Regions from separate parts of the Cobetia sp. PS-4MA genome, predicted to be linked through region 2. Evidence: predicted binding sites of a transcription regulator. Region 2 holds the regulator's gene; the other holds the start of a gene.

Region 1 (7,211 bases), 810 kb from region 2:
AATGTCGGCAGGGCCTCCAGATGCTGCGCCTCCAGGCGTACCTTGTTGACCAGCACGATTTCGGCACCCTCCAGACGCTCCACGACCTGCTCGGGCAACGTGGCATCATGGCAGACAAGCCCATTGACCCGGTCCTTCAGGCGGCTGAAGTCAAGGCCGTCGCCAAGTGATGCCATGTCGAGCATCACGGCCTGCGGGCCAGAACCAGCGGCAGCAGTAGGGGGAGTTGCAGATGCGAGTTGGGGATCAGACATCGGTGTCCTCATGACGTGAGACGGCCGGGCGGCAGTGAATGAGGCCTGACCCTGGCCGGGCATGACGGCGCATTGCCGGGAATCTATCGAGGTGTTGCCCCGCAAGGGGCCGAGCACGCTATAATGTGGCCCTTTCGCTTTGACTTGAAAGACGTTCAACTGGCCTTATTGTACGCGTTCCGAAGCTGTGCTTGAGATGTCACTCATATTGATGTCTCCGGCACGTCTGATGCAAGGGCGCCGCAAGGCATAACATTGTCATGGTCCGGGATTCGCATTCATGCGCTCGGGACCAGTATCGTCAGGAAAAAACCATGCCGATCTATGAATACCACTGCAAGGCCTGTGGCCATCGGATGGACAAGTTGCAGAAGATCAGCGCCGCGCCGCTGACGGAATGTCCGGAATGCAAGACGGACCAGCTGGAAAAGCTGGTATCCGCCGCCGGTTTCCGTCTGGCGGGCAGTGGCTGGTACGAAACGGATTTCAAGTCCGGCAGCAAGAAGAATCTGGCCGGAGGTGGCGATAGCTCGTCCTGATGTCTCCCGTCATCAGGCCAGCTGTCATGCCTGCCATCCATGTGCAAGGTCATGCATGAGTGGCAGGCATCTCCAGCGTCAGGCCCTCTGAGACAGACGCGCACCAGTGCGTCGATCACGAATTTGAGCAACAAGGAATCAACATGCGCAGCCACTATTGCGGCAAACTGAACGAGACCCTGATCGATCAGGATGTCACTCTGTGCGGGTGGGTGCACCGCCGTCGCGACCACGGTGGCGTCATCTTCCTCGACATGCGCGACCGTGACGGTATCGCCCAGATCGTCGTCGATCCGGACACCGTCGATGCCTTCGCCACTGCCGACAAGGCGCGCAGCGAGTACGTCCTGCGCATCAAGGGCCGTATTCGCATGCGCCCGGAAGGCACCCAGAACCCGAACATGCCGACAGGCATGATCGAAGTGCTGGCCAAGGATGTCGAAGTGCTCAACACCGCACAGACGCCGCCGTTCCAGCTGGACGACCACAACAAGGTCGGTGAGGAAGTTCGCCTCAAGTATCGTTATGTCGACCTGCGTCGTCCGGACATGATCGACAAGCTGCGCCTGCGTTCACGCATCACCCACAGCGTGCGTGCCCAGCTGGAAGCCCTGGGCTTCCTCGACATCGAAACCCCGATTCTCACGCGTGCCACGCCGGAAGGGGCACGTGACTATCTGGTGCCGAGCCGCACCTATGCCGGCAGCTTCTTCGCGCTGCCGCAGTCTCCGCAGCTGTTCAAGCAGCTGTTGATGGTCGCCGGTGTCGATCGTTACTACCAGATCGCCAAGTGCTTCCGTGACGAGGATCTGCGCGCCGATCGTCAGCCGGAATTCACCCAGATCGACCTCGAGGCCAGCTTCGTCGACGAGAAGGACATCATGGGCATGACCGAGACCATGATCAGTGGCCTCTACAAGGAAGTGCTGGATGTCGAGCTGGGCGACTTCCCGACCATGCCGTATTCCGAAGCCATGCAGCGCTTCGGTTCCGACAAGCCGGACCTGCGTATCCCGCTGGAGCTGGTCGATGTCGATGATCTGATGAGCGGTGTGGACTTCAAGGTCTTCTCCGGCCCGGCCAAGGATGACAAGGGCCGTGTCGCCGCGCTGCGTGTGCCGGGCGGTGCCAGCCTGTCACGCAAGGAAATCGACGCCTACACCAAGTTCGTCGGCATCTACGGTGCCAAGGGCCTGGCGTGGATCAAGGTCAACGAGCGTGCCAAGGGCATCGAGGGTCTGCAGTCGCCGATCGTCAAGTTCATGGAAGACGTCGTGGATGACGTGCTGGACCGCTGTGGCGCCGTCGATGGCGACATCGTGTTCTTCGGTGCCGACAAGGCCAACATCGTGGCCGAGGCCATCGGTGCGCTGCGCGTCAAGCTGGGCGAAGACCTCAACCTCTACACCCGCGAATGGGCACCGCTGTGGGTCGTCGACTTCCCGATGTTCGAAGCCGATGCCAATGGCCGCCTGAGCGCGCTGCACCACCCGTTCACCGCGCCGTCCTGCACCCCGGAAGAACTCAAGGCCGATCCGGAAGCGGCACTGTCTCGCGCCTATGACATGGTCATCAACGGCACTGAGCTGGGTGGCGGTTCCATCCGTATCCACGACCAGGGCATGCAGCGTACCGTGTTCGAAGTGCTGGGCATCGGCGAAGAGGAAGCGGAAGAGAAGTTCGGCTTCCTGCTCGACGCGCTCAAGTTCGGCGCGCCGCCCCATGGTGGTCTGGCCTTCGGTCTCGACCGTCTGGTCATGCTGATGACCGGCGCCAAGACCATTCGTGAAGTCATTGCCTTCCCGAAGACCCAGAGCGCTGGCTGCATGATGACCGACGCCCCGGGGGAAGTCAGCGGTGAGCAGCTCAAGGAGCTGAACATCCGTCTGCGTCAGAAGGTCAAGGTCGAAGAAGAAGGCGGTCAGGCCTGATCCAGGCGAATGACCCCGGGGTGATCAACCTCTCCTGACAGGCGCCATCAGCGCCCGGGAGAGGGGCAGTCCCGCGCAAGCGGGCAAGTGACCCCCGGCAAGGCGGTGTGAGACTGTTACCTGCAGATGATGCAGGCAATGACAGTGTCGCACCGCCTTTTTTGTGGCATTGTGGCTGGTTATATACACAGTAAGCTGGAAAGACGACAGGGGTGGAGCGGCAATGAGTGTGAGACGTGAGGCGGTGGCATGATCATTCTTGGCATTGATCCGGGATCACGCCTGACCGGTTACGGCGTACTGGACGTCTCGGCGGCTCAGCCCCGCTATGTGGACAGTGGCTGCATCCGCATGTCCCAGGTCAGCCTCGACCAGCGGTTGGCGCAGATCTACGCCGGTATCAGTGAAGTGATTGCCATGCATCGCCCGGCGGAGTTCGCCATCGAGCAGGTCTTCATGTCCAAGAATGCCGACTCCGCGCTCAAGCTCGGTCAGGCACGTGGGGCAGCCATCGTGTGTGCGGCGAACCACGGCCTGCCGGTATCAGAGTATGGGCCGCGACAGATCAAGCAGGCTGTCACGGGGTCCGGTGCAGCAGACAAGGCGCAGGTCCAGCATATGGTGACCCATACGCTCAAGCTCTCTGCAACGCCTCAGGCGGATGCCGCGGATGCTCTGGCCATCGCGCTGACACATTGCTTTGCACGCATGCGACTGACCCCGAGCAGCGCGCAGCTGGAGGCGTTGGGCCTGGGGGCGGGTGCAGGGCGCAAGAGTACCCGCGCACGACGCAGCAGTAGCTGGCGTGACTTTGAGCCGGGCAAATGAGGTGTCTGCCGGTCACGTAGGGTCTGAAGAGTGTCTGGTCAGGGGCTGAAGAGAGTGGGGAGCAGACTCCGGCGTGTGCCGAAGACGGCCTCTACAGGCGAGAAGTGACAAGCCCGCTTGCGCCAGATACGCTATCGTTATCAATAAATTCCAATTTTTCAGTCACTTGTAGGCTTGTTTTCACGATGTCAGGCAGCATCTTGCGTTCTGCTGGCATCCGCATGCTGCCTGCATCTGGCCTCATGGCAACAAGTGACTGTCAGATTCATGCGACAAAATCGTCGTGACACTCGGACATGCCGCCTGCACGTTATCTTTGGTAGGCTTGCCCGCATCGCAACAACCCGTGCCGCCTGACACCTGATGTGATGAGCAGGCGGCACTGAAGACTCAAGGACAGCCCGAAACATGATTGGACGTCTGACCGGGCGTTTGCTCGAAAAGCAGCCGCCTCATCTGGTACTCGATGTACAGGGTGTGGGCTATGAACTCGAAGCCTCCATGAATACCTTGCTGGGTCTGCCGGCTGTCGGGGAGGACTGTCAGCTGTTCACCCATCTGGTCGTGCGTGAAGACGCCCAGTTGCTCTATGGCTTCGGCAAGGAGCCGGAGCGTCGTCTGTTCCGGGAATTGATCAAGATTTCCGGGGTCGGGCCGCGCCTGGCGCTGGCGATTCTCTCGGGAATGGAGCAGGCCGATTTCATTCGCTGCGTGCACGACGAAGACAGTCGGGCACTGACTCGCTTGCCCGGCGTCGGCAAGAAGACGGCGGACCGCCTGATCATCGAGATGCGCGACCGGCTCAAGCATTGGACGATTCCGCAGGACGATGGTCTGTCGGAAATGGCGCGCGCTTCGCAGCCACAGCCGCCGGTTACCCATCCCCTGGCCGACGCCGAAGCCGCTCTGGTCGCGCTGGGCTACAAGCCGGTCGAGGCGGCCAAGATGCTCTCGGGACTCGAGACAGGTGCCTCCACGGAAGCCCTCATCAAGGCGGCGTTGTCCCGCAAGATGGCCAGCTAGCGCACGAGTCTCGTGCCTGATAGCGTGAATGACAGAATAGGCACGATCTGATTGGATTTATTGACTAGGGAAAGGCCGGCGACTGGGGTAGAAAGTGCGCGCTTGATTGCATTGGCGCAAGATCATTTCACTGCCTCGGTCAGACCACCTCTCGCCACATGATTCATGTCTGCAGCATGAGTCATCAGGAGTTGAGCAAGCATCATGATGGAGTCGGATCGACTGATCTCCGCGGCCACGCATGATCCGGAAGAACGGATCGATCGCGCCAATCGGCCGCGAACGCTGAATGAGTATATCGGTCAGCCGATCGTGCGCGAGCAGATGGAAATCTTCATCAGTGCCGCTCGCGGTCGTGGCGATAGCCTGGATCACACCCTGGTATTCGGGCCCCCGGGACTTGGCAAGACCACTCTGGCACACATCATTGCCAGTGAGATGAGCGTGGACATCAAGTCGACGTCCGGACCGGTTCTGGAGCGGGCAGGTGACCTGGCCGCCATGCTGACGAATCTTCAGGAAGGCGATGTACTGTTCATCGACGAGATCCATCGCCTGTCACCGGCGGTCGAGGAAGTGCTGTATCCCGCGATGGAGGACTATCAGCTGGATATCATGATCGGTGAGGGCCCGGCTGCCCGCTCGATCAAGCTGGAACTGCCACGATTCACTCTGGTGGGGGCGACGACCCGGGCTGGTCTGTTGACCGCGCCCCTGCGAGATCGCTTCGGAATCGTTCAGCGCCTCGAGTTCTACGATATCGAGTCGCTGACCGGTATCGTCTCGCGCAGTGCGAAGCTGTCAGGCATGGAAGTGGAGATGGATGGCGCGCGCGAGGTCGCACGACGCTCGCGAGGGACGCCGCGTATCGCCAATCGGCTGCTGCGGCGGGTGCGTGACTTTACCGAGGTGCGCGGCGATGGCCGTCTGACGCTGGATGTCGCGGACAAGGCGCTCAACATGCTCAATGTGGATAGCCACGGGCTGGATCATATGGATCGCCGGTTGCTGCTGTCGATGATCGAGAAGTTCGATGGCGGGCCCGTCGGTGTGGATTCGCTGGCGGCCGCCATCGGCGAGGAGCGCGATACCATCGAAGATGTGCTGGAGCCCTATCTGATTCAGCAGGGCTTCATGATGCGAACGGCGCGTGGGCGCGTGGTGACCAGTTCCGCCTATCAGCATTTCGGCATCACGCCGCGTGAGACCCAGGCGCGTCTGACGCCGGGTGGGCAGGAGGACGCATGATGTCGTCTCTTCAGACATCCAGACCCGGCGAGGAAACGTTGACTGAGCAGACGGGCGAATTTCATCATGCGGTGCGGGTCTATATCGAGGATACCGATGCGGGTGGCATCGTCTATTACGTCAATTACCTGCGCTTCATGGAGCGCGCACGCAGTGAATGGCTGCGCGCACGTGGCTATTCCCAGCAGACACTTCTGGAGCGCGGTATCCAGCTTGTCGTGCACAGTGTGGCCAGTCGCTATCATCGTCCTGCGAGACTGGATGATCTGCTTCAGGTCACGGCAACGGCAGGTGAATTGCGTGGCGCGCGCCTTGTCTTTCATCAACAGGTGATGAAGGACGGGGTGATGTTGAGTGATGCCGAGGTGGTGATTGCCTGTGTCGATGCCAGCACATTGCGTCCGCGTCGATGGCCAGTGGAATTGCTGAACGCTCTTGAGGTCTGAGTCACCGATACCAGATTGACCGAGAGTCGCCGTGGTCAAGGCGTGAACGAGTGAGACGCCGTTGCAGCCATCCTTCTGGTCGGATGTCAGGCGACGGAGTCGGACGAATGTTAAGGGTGTCGCCTCACCGGCGGCACTGACTGAACCAAGTAAAAGAGGGATTTCCGTGGAAGATTCGATGTCGATCATTTCGCTGTTCGCGAATGCCAGCCTGGTGGTGCAATCCGTCATGTTGCTGCTGTTGGCGGCTTCCATCGCCTCCTGGGTAGTGATCTTCCAGCGGGGGATGGCATTGTCACGAGCGAAACAGGCGTATACCGCCTTTGAAAAGCGTTTCTGGTCCGGAGTGGATCTCAATCACCTCTACCGTGAATTGCCCAGTGAAGAAGAGGCGACGCCGGGTGCTGCAGGCGTCTTCCGTGCAGGCTTTCGTGAGTACAGCCGTCTCAAGCCCAAGTCCAGCAATGCCGATGCAGTGATGGACGGCGTTCAGCGCAGCATGCGTGTCACGCTGTCACGCGAGGAAGAACGTCTCAATATCCATCTTCCGTTCCTGGCCACCGTCAGCTCCGTAAGCCCCTATGTGGGTCTGTTCGGGACGGTGTGGGGCATCATGGGCTCTTTCCAGGCACTGGGGACTGCACAGCAGGCCACTCTGACCACTGTCGCTCCCTGGATTGCAGAAGCGCTGGTCGCCACCGCCATGGGGCTTTTTGCCGCGATTCCGGCAGTCATCTTCTATAACCGTCTGGCCAGCCGTGCCGATCAGCTGCTGGGCCGTTATGAAGACTTCGCCGAAGAGCTTCACTCCATTCTGCATCGCAATCTGCACGGCCGTGGCAGCAACGACGCCTGAAAGGAGAGTCGAGCATGAAAGGACCTTACAGCCGGGGGCACAAGCGCAAGCTGTCCTCTGAAATCAATGTGGTGCCCTTCATCGAT
Region 2 (7,211 bases):
ACCACCCACATGGCGTGGTGCTGGCAACATTGCTGGTCAGCGCTGAAATGCTGGGGTAGGGTAGGCGCATTTTTAGGCTGGGATAAAACCCAGCGCTACGAGTCATTCGCCGGTGCAGTCAGCGCCGGCCAGGAGATGCGAGCAACCATGGGCAAGTCACTGGTGATCGTCGAGTCGCCTGCCAAGGCCAAGACCATCAACAAGTATCTCGGCAACGACTTCGTGGTGAAGTCGAGTGTCGGGCATATCCGCGATCTGCCGACCAGCGGTAGCGGCAAGCAGGCCACCGATCCCAAGGAGCGTGCCCGTCAGGCAGCCGAGACGCGCAAGATGTCGCCGGAAGCCAAGGCGGCTCACAAGGAAAAGAAGGCCAAGACGCAGCTTATCCGTCGCATGGGGGTAGACCCGGAGAACGGCTGGGAGGCGCATTACGAGATCCTGCCCGGCAAGGAAAAGGTCGTCTCCGAGCTGACGCGCCTGGCCGAGAAGGCCGACACCATCTATCTCGCGACGGATCTGGACCGCGAAGGTGAGGCGATTGCCTGGCACCTGCGCGAGACCATCGGTGGCGACGATACCCGCTACAAGCGCGTGGTGTTCAACGAGATCACCAAGAAGGCAATCACGGCGGCCTTCGATGAGCCGGGCGATCTGAAGATGGACCGCGTGCATGCTCAGCAGGCGCGTCGCTATCTGGATCGTGTCGTCGGTTTCATGGTCTCGCCGCTGCTGTGGGCCAAGGTGGCTCGTGGGCTGTCGGCCGGGCGAGTGCAGTCGGTTGCCGTGCGCTTGATCGTCGAGCGTGAGCGTGAGATCCGTGCCTTCATTCCGGAAGAATTCTGGGATGTGCACGCAGAGCTTGCCGCGACCAGCGGCGAGGCGATCCGTTTCGAGCTGGCGCGTCAGGATGGCAAGGCCTTCCGTCCGACCAGCGAGAAGGAAACGCTGGATCGCATCGCGGCGCTGCGTACCGCTCGGCTCGCGATTTCCAATCGCGAAGACAAGCCGACCCGTTCCAAGCCGAATGCCCCCTTCATCACCTCGACCCTGCAGCAGGCGGCCAGCAGTCGTCTCGGCTTCTCGGTCAAGAAGACCATGATGATGGCGCAGCGCCTCTACGAGGCCGGTTACATCACTTACATGCGTACCGACTCGACCAATCTGTCGGCGGACGCGGTGGCCACCGCGCGGGACTTCATCGCTGAGGAATTCGGCGACAACTATCTGCCGCAGGCCGCCAACGTCTACTCCAGCAAGGAAGGTGCCCAGGAAGCTCACGAAGCGATCCGTCCCTCCGAGGTGGCGCGTCGCGCGACGGACCTCACCGGCATGGAGCGTGACGCGGAGCGTCTGTATGAGCTGATCTGGCGTCAGTTCGTCGCCTGCCAGATGGTGCCGGCAGAGTATCTGTCCTCGACCCTGACCATCGAGGTCGATGGCTACGAGCTGCGCGCCAAGGGCCGGGTGCTCAAGTTTGACGGTTATACCCGCGTGATGAAGCCGGCGGGCAAGAAGGAAGAGGATCAGTCACTGCCGGACCTGGCCATCGGCGAGGTGCTGGAGCTGGTCGAGCTGGACCCGCAGCAGCACTTCACCAAGCCGACGGCGCGTTACACCGAAGCCAGTCTGGTCAAGGAGCTGGAGAAGCGCGGCATCGGCCGTCCTTCGACCTATGCGGCCATCATCTCGACCATTCAGGATCGTGGTTACGTGGCGCTGGAAAATCGGCGTTTCTACGCCGAGAAGCTGGGTGACATCGTCACTGATCGTCTCAGTGAATCCTTCAAGGACTTGATGGACTTCGGCTTCACCGCGCGCATGGAAGACTACCTCGATGAGGTGGCCAACGGTCAGCGCAACTGGCGTGAACTGCTGGATGCCTTCTACGCCGAGTTCAAGGCCGAGCTGGATCACGCCCAGTCAGAAGAGGGCATGCGCCCGAATCAGCCGGTGCCGACCGATATCGCCTGCCCGACCTGTGGTCGCGAGATGCAGATCCGTACCGCCTCCACCGGCGTCTTCCTGGGGTGCTCCGGTTACAACCTTCCGCCCAAGGAGCGCTGCAAGACCACCATCGACCTGTTGCCGGGGGATGAGGCGGTCGCCGCTGACGCGGATGAGAATGCCGAGACCGATGCACTGCGTGCCAAGCGCCGTTGTCCGATCTGCGCCACGGCCATGGACAGCTATCTGATCGACGAGCAGCGCAAGCTGCACGTCTGCGGCAACAGCCCGGACTGCGTGGGACATGAAGTCGAGCAGGGTCAGTTCCGCATCAAGGGCTACGATGGGCCGGTGATCGAGTGCGACAAGTGCGGTGCCGACATGCAGCTCAAGACCGGGCGTTTCGGCAAGTACTTCGGCTGCACCAACGAGGATTGCAAGAACACCCGCAAGCTGCTCAAGTCCGGGGAGGTCGCGCCGCCGAAGATGGACCCGATCCCCATGCCGGAACTTGCCTGCGTGAAGGTCGAGGATCACTACGTGCTGCGTGATGGCGCCAGTGGCCTGTTCCTTGCCGCCAGTCAGTTCCCCAAGAATCGCGAGACGCGTCCGCCGCTGGTCAGCGAGCTCAAGGCGCATGCCGACGAGCTGCCGGAGAAGTATCACTTCATCCTCAAGGCGCCGGAGAAAGACCCCGATGGCCGCCCGACGCAGATTCGTTTCTCGCGCAAGGCCAAGGAGCAGTTCGTGATGACGGACGAAGATGGCAAGGCGACGGGGTGGAAGGCGACCTTCGACAACGGCCGTTGGGTCGTCGAGGACAAGCGCAAGGGAGCCAAGAGCTGATGAGCCAGCGTGGCCGCACCAATCAACTGCTGTATCAGGCCGAGTTGCTGCTGGAGCAGGCGGCCGTCGCGACGCGTGATGAGCATGCCGTCGCACTGCGCATGGCCGGTGAGGAAGGGGCGCTGGCGTTGATGGAGCTGGCATTGGCCTCGTTGATCGAGGAGTGCGCGGCGTCGGCACGCTGGCCTGAGGGCAGCTGGCGCGAGCGGCTGGCCACACCGCCGACTCCCGTGGCGGAAATCGAGCAGTTGCGAAGCCTGCAGGCGCAGCCGGACAGTTGGTTGAGCCAGCTGGTGGCCGATATCACGCGTTTGCATGAAGAGGGCGGTGCTGCCCGGCGTGAGGAAGGCCAGGCGCGTGGCGATGGTCTCATCATCGCCACGGCGGCCAATGCGCCTCTGGCAGAGCGTCTCGCCACGGCAGTCAGCGCCATGAAGGCGTTGCTGTCACACCTTCGCGAGTCGAATGTGGAGTGGTAGCGTCGCGCCTTGCCTGACCAGAAAGCGCTGGCATGTCACGCACCTGTCATTCAGGTGACGCCCTGGCATGACGGGTGCTAGACTGGCGGCATTGTGGCAAGCCCTGCATTCTCCGGTACGACCATGGCTCTGGCTGTGGTCGTACTTTTTTCTGCATTGTCGCCAGTGACTGCAAGTCGCAGGGCCTGCCCGCCGTCAAGCTGACGATCACAACGACGCCGGTATCCTCAGGATGCCGTGCAGGAGGAATGACGTGTCCGATCCCGCCGTACTTGAAATCGTGCAAATGGAAGATGGGGAAGTGATCCTGCGTGCCGCCGAGAGTGAAGGTGAGCCACTTCTCAGTATCCGCATCTCCGATGAAGCTGCCGATCTGCTGCGTGACAATCGCTTCGAGGTCGCGCGTGAGATGATCGATCACGCCATCACCCGCACCCGCCTGTGGGATGGCGAGGATGATGAAGACGAGCAGTCGGAAGGCATGGTGCACTGAGCACTTCCCGCATGTCTGCCTGTCACGAAAAAACCCGCCAATCGGCGGGTTTTTTCGTGGATGCCCTGATGGCGACAGTCGTCATCTGCGCGTCAGCGCTGTGAGGACAGACTGCCTGCGAGCCATGAGATCAGTGCAGGCCGCCATCGCGGATCACGCCCACGCCGAGGCCCTCGATTTCCAGGCTGTCCGTGCGCAGATCCACCTTGATGGGAGCGAAGTCCTCGTTCTCGGCTTCCAGCCATACGTAATGGCCATCGCGACGGAAGCGCTTCACCGTCACTTCATCCCCCAGACGCGCCACCACGATCTGTCCGTCACGCACGCTGCTCGTGCGGTGCACGGCCAGCAGGTCACCTTCCAGAATGCCGACATCCTTCATCGAGACCCCGCGTACGCGCAGCAGATAGTCGGCGGCAGGCGAGAAGTAGTCACTGGGCAGCGGGCAATGGCGATCGATATGCTGGCTGGCCAGGATAGGGCTGCCAGCGGCCACTTCCCCGATGACCGGCAGGCCCTGCTCGCTATCCTCTTCCGCCTCGGCCAGAGACGGCACGCGGATGCCCCGCGAGGTGCCCGGCACCATCTCGATGGCTCCCTTGCGCTTCAGGGCACGCAGATGCTCTTCCGCGGCATTCGGTGAGCGAAAGCCCAGTGCCTGGGCGATTTCGGCACGCGTTGGCGGATAGCCTGAGGACTTGATGGTCTTGATGATGAAATCGAAGACATCCTGCTGGCGCGGAGTAAGCGGCTGAGTCATGGGCATTGCCTTTGGCCTGGGCGGCATCTGAGCTGACGGCACGGGGTGTGCATCCATACAACTGTCATTGTATCCAGTCATGGCGGTCATGCAAGGCATCGTGGGTGCTTTGGCAGCAACGTTGCCGGCATCTTCGTCGACATCGACATGCTGACGCGAGACAGCGGGTGTCCGGGACGCCCCATGACCATCCCGTCCCCGAATGTCCCGCGTGAATGCGCGTCCTGCCGGTCTTGGCTGTCGAGTGTTTGAAACAACCAGCAATTGCCAGTCATGGCATGGACAGCTAGAATTATCTTGTTTCAAACGAATGTTCGTCGGGCGCATCCGGCTACCGGTACACAGGCCCTGTGTGTCCTGTGCTCGGGACACGGCTCGTGGCAGCCTCCGCCTCGGAGTCGCTGCCTGACACGCGGTGCGTGAAGACCGACATGTCGTTTGATTGACCTGCATGAGAAGAGTCGCCCCCCGGGCCACGGCCTTGCCGTTGTCCGGGGGGACAAGGACTCCCGTGCCCCCTCGTGACTGATCACCTGACAAGGCATCCGCCCATGGCCCAGACCGATACCGTTACCCGTATCCTCGATACCGCCGAGGTCCTGTTCGCCGAGCGAGGCTTCGCCGAAACCTCGCTGCGCAATATCACCAGCAAGGCCAAGGTCAACCTGGCGGCGGTCAATTATCACTTCGGCTCAAAGAAGTCATTGATCCAGGCAGTGTTCGCCCGCTATCTCGACCCCTTCAGCGAGCGTTTCCATGCGGCACTCGACAGTGTCGAGCAGCAGCATGCCGGTCGTCAGGTGCCGCTGGAAACGCTGCTGGAAGTGATGGCGCGCACGGTGCTGGAGGTGCCGGCCGAGCGCAACAGCCTGCGTACCTTCATGCGCCTGCTCGGGCTTGCCTATACCCAGGGGCAGGGTCACATGCGTCGCTACATCCGCGAGCATTACGGCACGGTCTTCAGCCGCTTCGCCGAGCTCCTGAAGCTTGCGACGCCGGACCTGCCAGACAACGAGCGCTTCTGGCGTCTGCACTTCATGCTCGGCAGCGTGATCTTCACCTTCTCGGGACTGGACGCACTGCGCGATATCGAAGAGGCCGAATACGGCCATCACACCAGTGTGCGCGAGCTGATCCAGCACATGCGTCCGGTGGTGGTGGCGGCGATGGCGGCTCCGCTGCCGGCCTCGCTCGGAGATGGTGAAGCGGTCACCCAGGCGGCCAGCTGATGGCTTGCTGGGTGGCGGTGGATCTCACCCGCCAGCGTCTTGAGATACGCAATGACGCGCCCAGTGGCAGTCGTGATGCGCCGCCCCCCGCGGCTGACCCTGACACGCTGGTGCATGCCTGTGTGATCTCCAGCGGCCTCAACGGTATCGGCGAGCTCGATGGCAGCGGTTGCACGCCGACCGGCTGGCATGTGGTTCGCGCCGCGATCGGGGAGGGCAATCCACGTGGTGCCGTCTATCGTGGACGGCGCTTCACGGGAGAGGTGTTCACGCCTCGACTGGCCGCCGAGCACCCCGAACGCGACTGGATCCTGACGCGTATCCTGTGGCTCAGCGGTCGTGAACCCGGCATCAACCGTGGCCGCAACGCGGCAGGACAGCGCGTCGACAGCCTGCGGCGCTACATCTACTTCCATGGCACGCCGACCAGCGAGCCGATGGGCACCCCGGCCTCCCATGGGTGCATTCGTCTGCGCGATGAGGATCTGCTGTGCCTTTACCAGCATGCGCCCGCCGGAACGCCAGTGCTGTTGCATGCCTGACGCTGCGTTGCCTGGCGGCTGGTGCTCGCGACTGTTCGAGTCGCGCTCAGTCGGCTAGAATTGCGCCTTTCCTCGCGCCGGCCGCCTGTCCTGAGGCTTGTTTTCCAGGCTGCCGAGCCCCGTAACGACATGAAACCCTGCCGTGCGTGCCATGCCTTGCAGCGCATGACACGGCCAGCAGGCCATGGACAGGAAGGATGTCATGACACAGCCATTGGGCTCCGTAATGCTCGACGTCGAGGGGCATACCCTCACGTCTGACGAACGTGAACTACTGGCACGCCCCGCCGTCGGCGGCGTCATCCTGTTTGCGCGCAACTGTGCTTCTCCCGAGCAGGTGCTGGCGCTGTGCGGTGAGATCCGCCGCGTCAATCCACATCTGTTGATCGCCATCGATCAGGAAGGCGGACGGGTGCAACGGCTGCGCGAAGGCGTGACCCGCCTGCCGCCGATGCGCGCCCTGGCACATTGCTGCCTGGGACGTGACTGTGACGGCTGCGGTGATGATGCCCAGTCGTCAGGGCTCGGGTTTGCCCGTGACGCCGGCTGGTTGCTGGGCATGGAGATGGCCGCCATTGGCTGCGACATCACCTTCGCGCCGGTATTGGATATCGATGTCGCGGGTTCCACCATCATCGGAGACCGCAGTTTCGGGACGACTCCCGAGGACGTGATTGCCGTCAGTACCGCCTTCATCGAGGGCCTGCGCGAAGCTGGCATGGCAGCGGTCGGCAAGCATTATCCCGGCCATGGTGGCATCGCGGCGGATACCCACCGCGAGCGCGTGATCGACCCCCGCCCCTTCCGCGAGCTGCGCGAGCATGATCTCAAGCCCTTCGCGGCGCTGGCGGATCGCCTGGGTGGCGTGATGCCGGCTCATGTCATCTATCCCGACTTCGATGCGCGCCCCGCCGGCTT

The links. The regulator LexA, encoded in region 2, represses DNA repair genes until DNA is damaged. The targets are predictions, from matches to a motif close to TACTGTNTANNTANACAGTA.
Region 1: a site for LexA is predicted at 2,898-2,917, ahead of ruvC (crossover junction endodeoxyribonuclease RuvC). Genes of this name have one in related genera too.

What each region holds. Positions count from the first base shown of each region.
Region 1 is NZ_CM173107.1:1,793,440-1,800,650, forward strand. It holds gene AC26AR_RS07665 (D-2-hydroxyacid dehydrogenase) at 1-254, opposite strand, end outside; gene AC26AR_RS07670 (FmdB family zinc ribbon protein) at 569-793, shown strand; gene aspS (aspartate--tRNA ligase) at 937-2,724, shown strand; gene ruvC (crossover junction endodeoxyribonuclease RuvC) at 2,974-3,552, shown strand; gene ruvA (Holliday junction branch migration protein RuvA) at 3,961-4,575, shown strand; gene ruvB (Holliday junction branch migration DNA helicase RuvB) at 4,780-5,823, shown strand; gene ybgC (tol-pal system-associated acyl-CoA thioesterase) at 5,820-6,269, shown strand; gene tolQ (protein TolQ) at 6,448-7,125, shown strand; gene tolR (protein TolR) at 7,140-7,211, shown strand, end outside.
Region 2 is NZ_CM173107.1:981,886-989,096, forward strand. It holds gene topA (type I DNA topoisomerase) at 148-2,790, shown strand; gene AC26AR_RS04220 (DUF6586 family protein) at 2,790-3,269, shown strand; gene AC26AR_RS04225 (hypothetical protein) at 3,523-3,762, shown strand; gene lexA (transcriptional repressor LexA) at 3,893-4,522, opposite strand; gene AC26AR_RS04235 (TetR/AcrR family transcriptional regulator) at 5,074-5,751, shown strand; gene AC26AR_RS04240 (L,D-transpeptidase family protein) at 5,751-6,293, shown strand; gene nagZ (beta-N-acetylhexosaminidase) at 6,496-7,211, shown strand, end outside.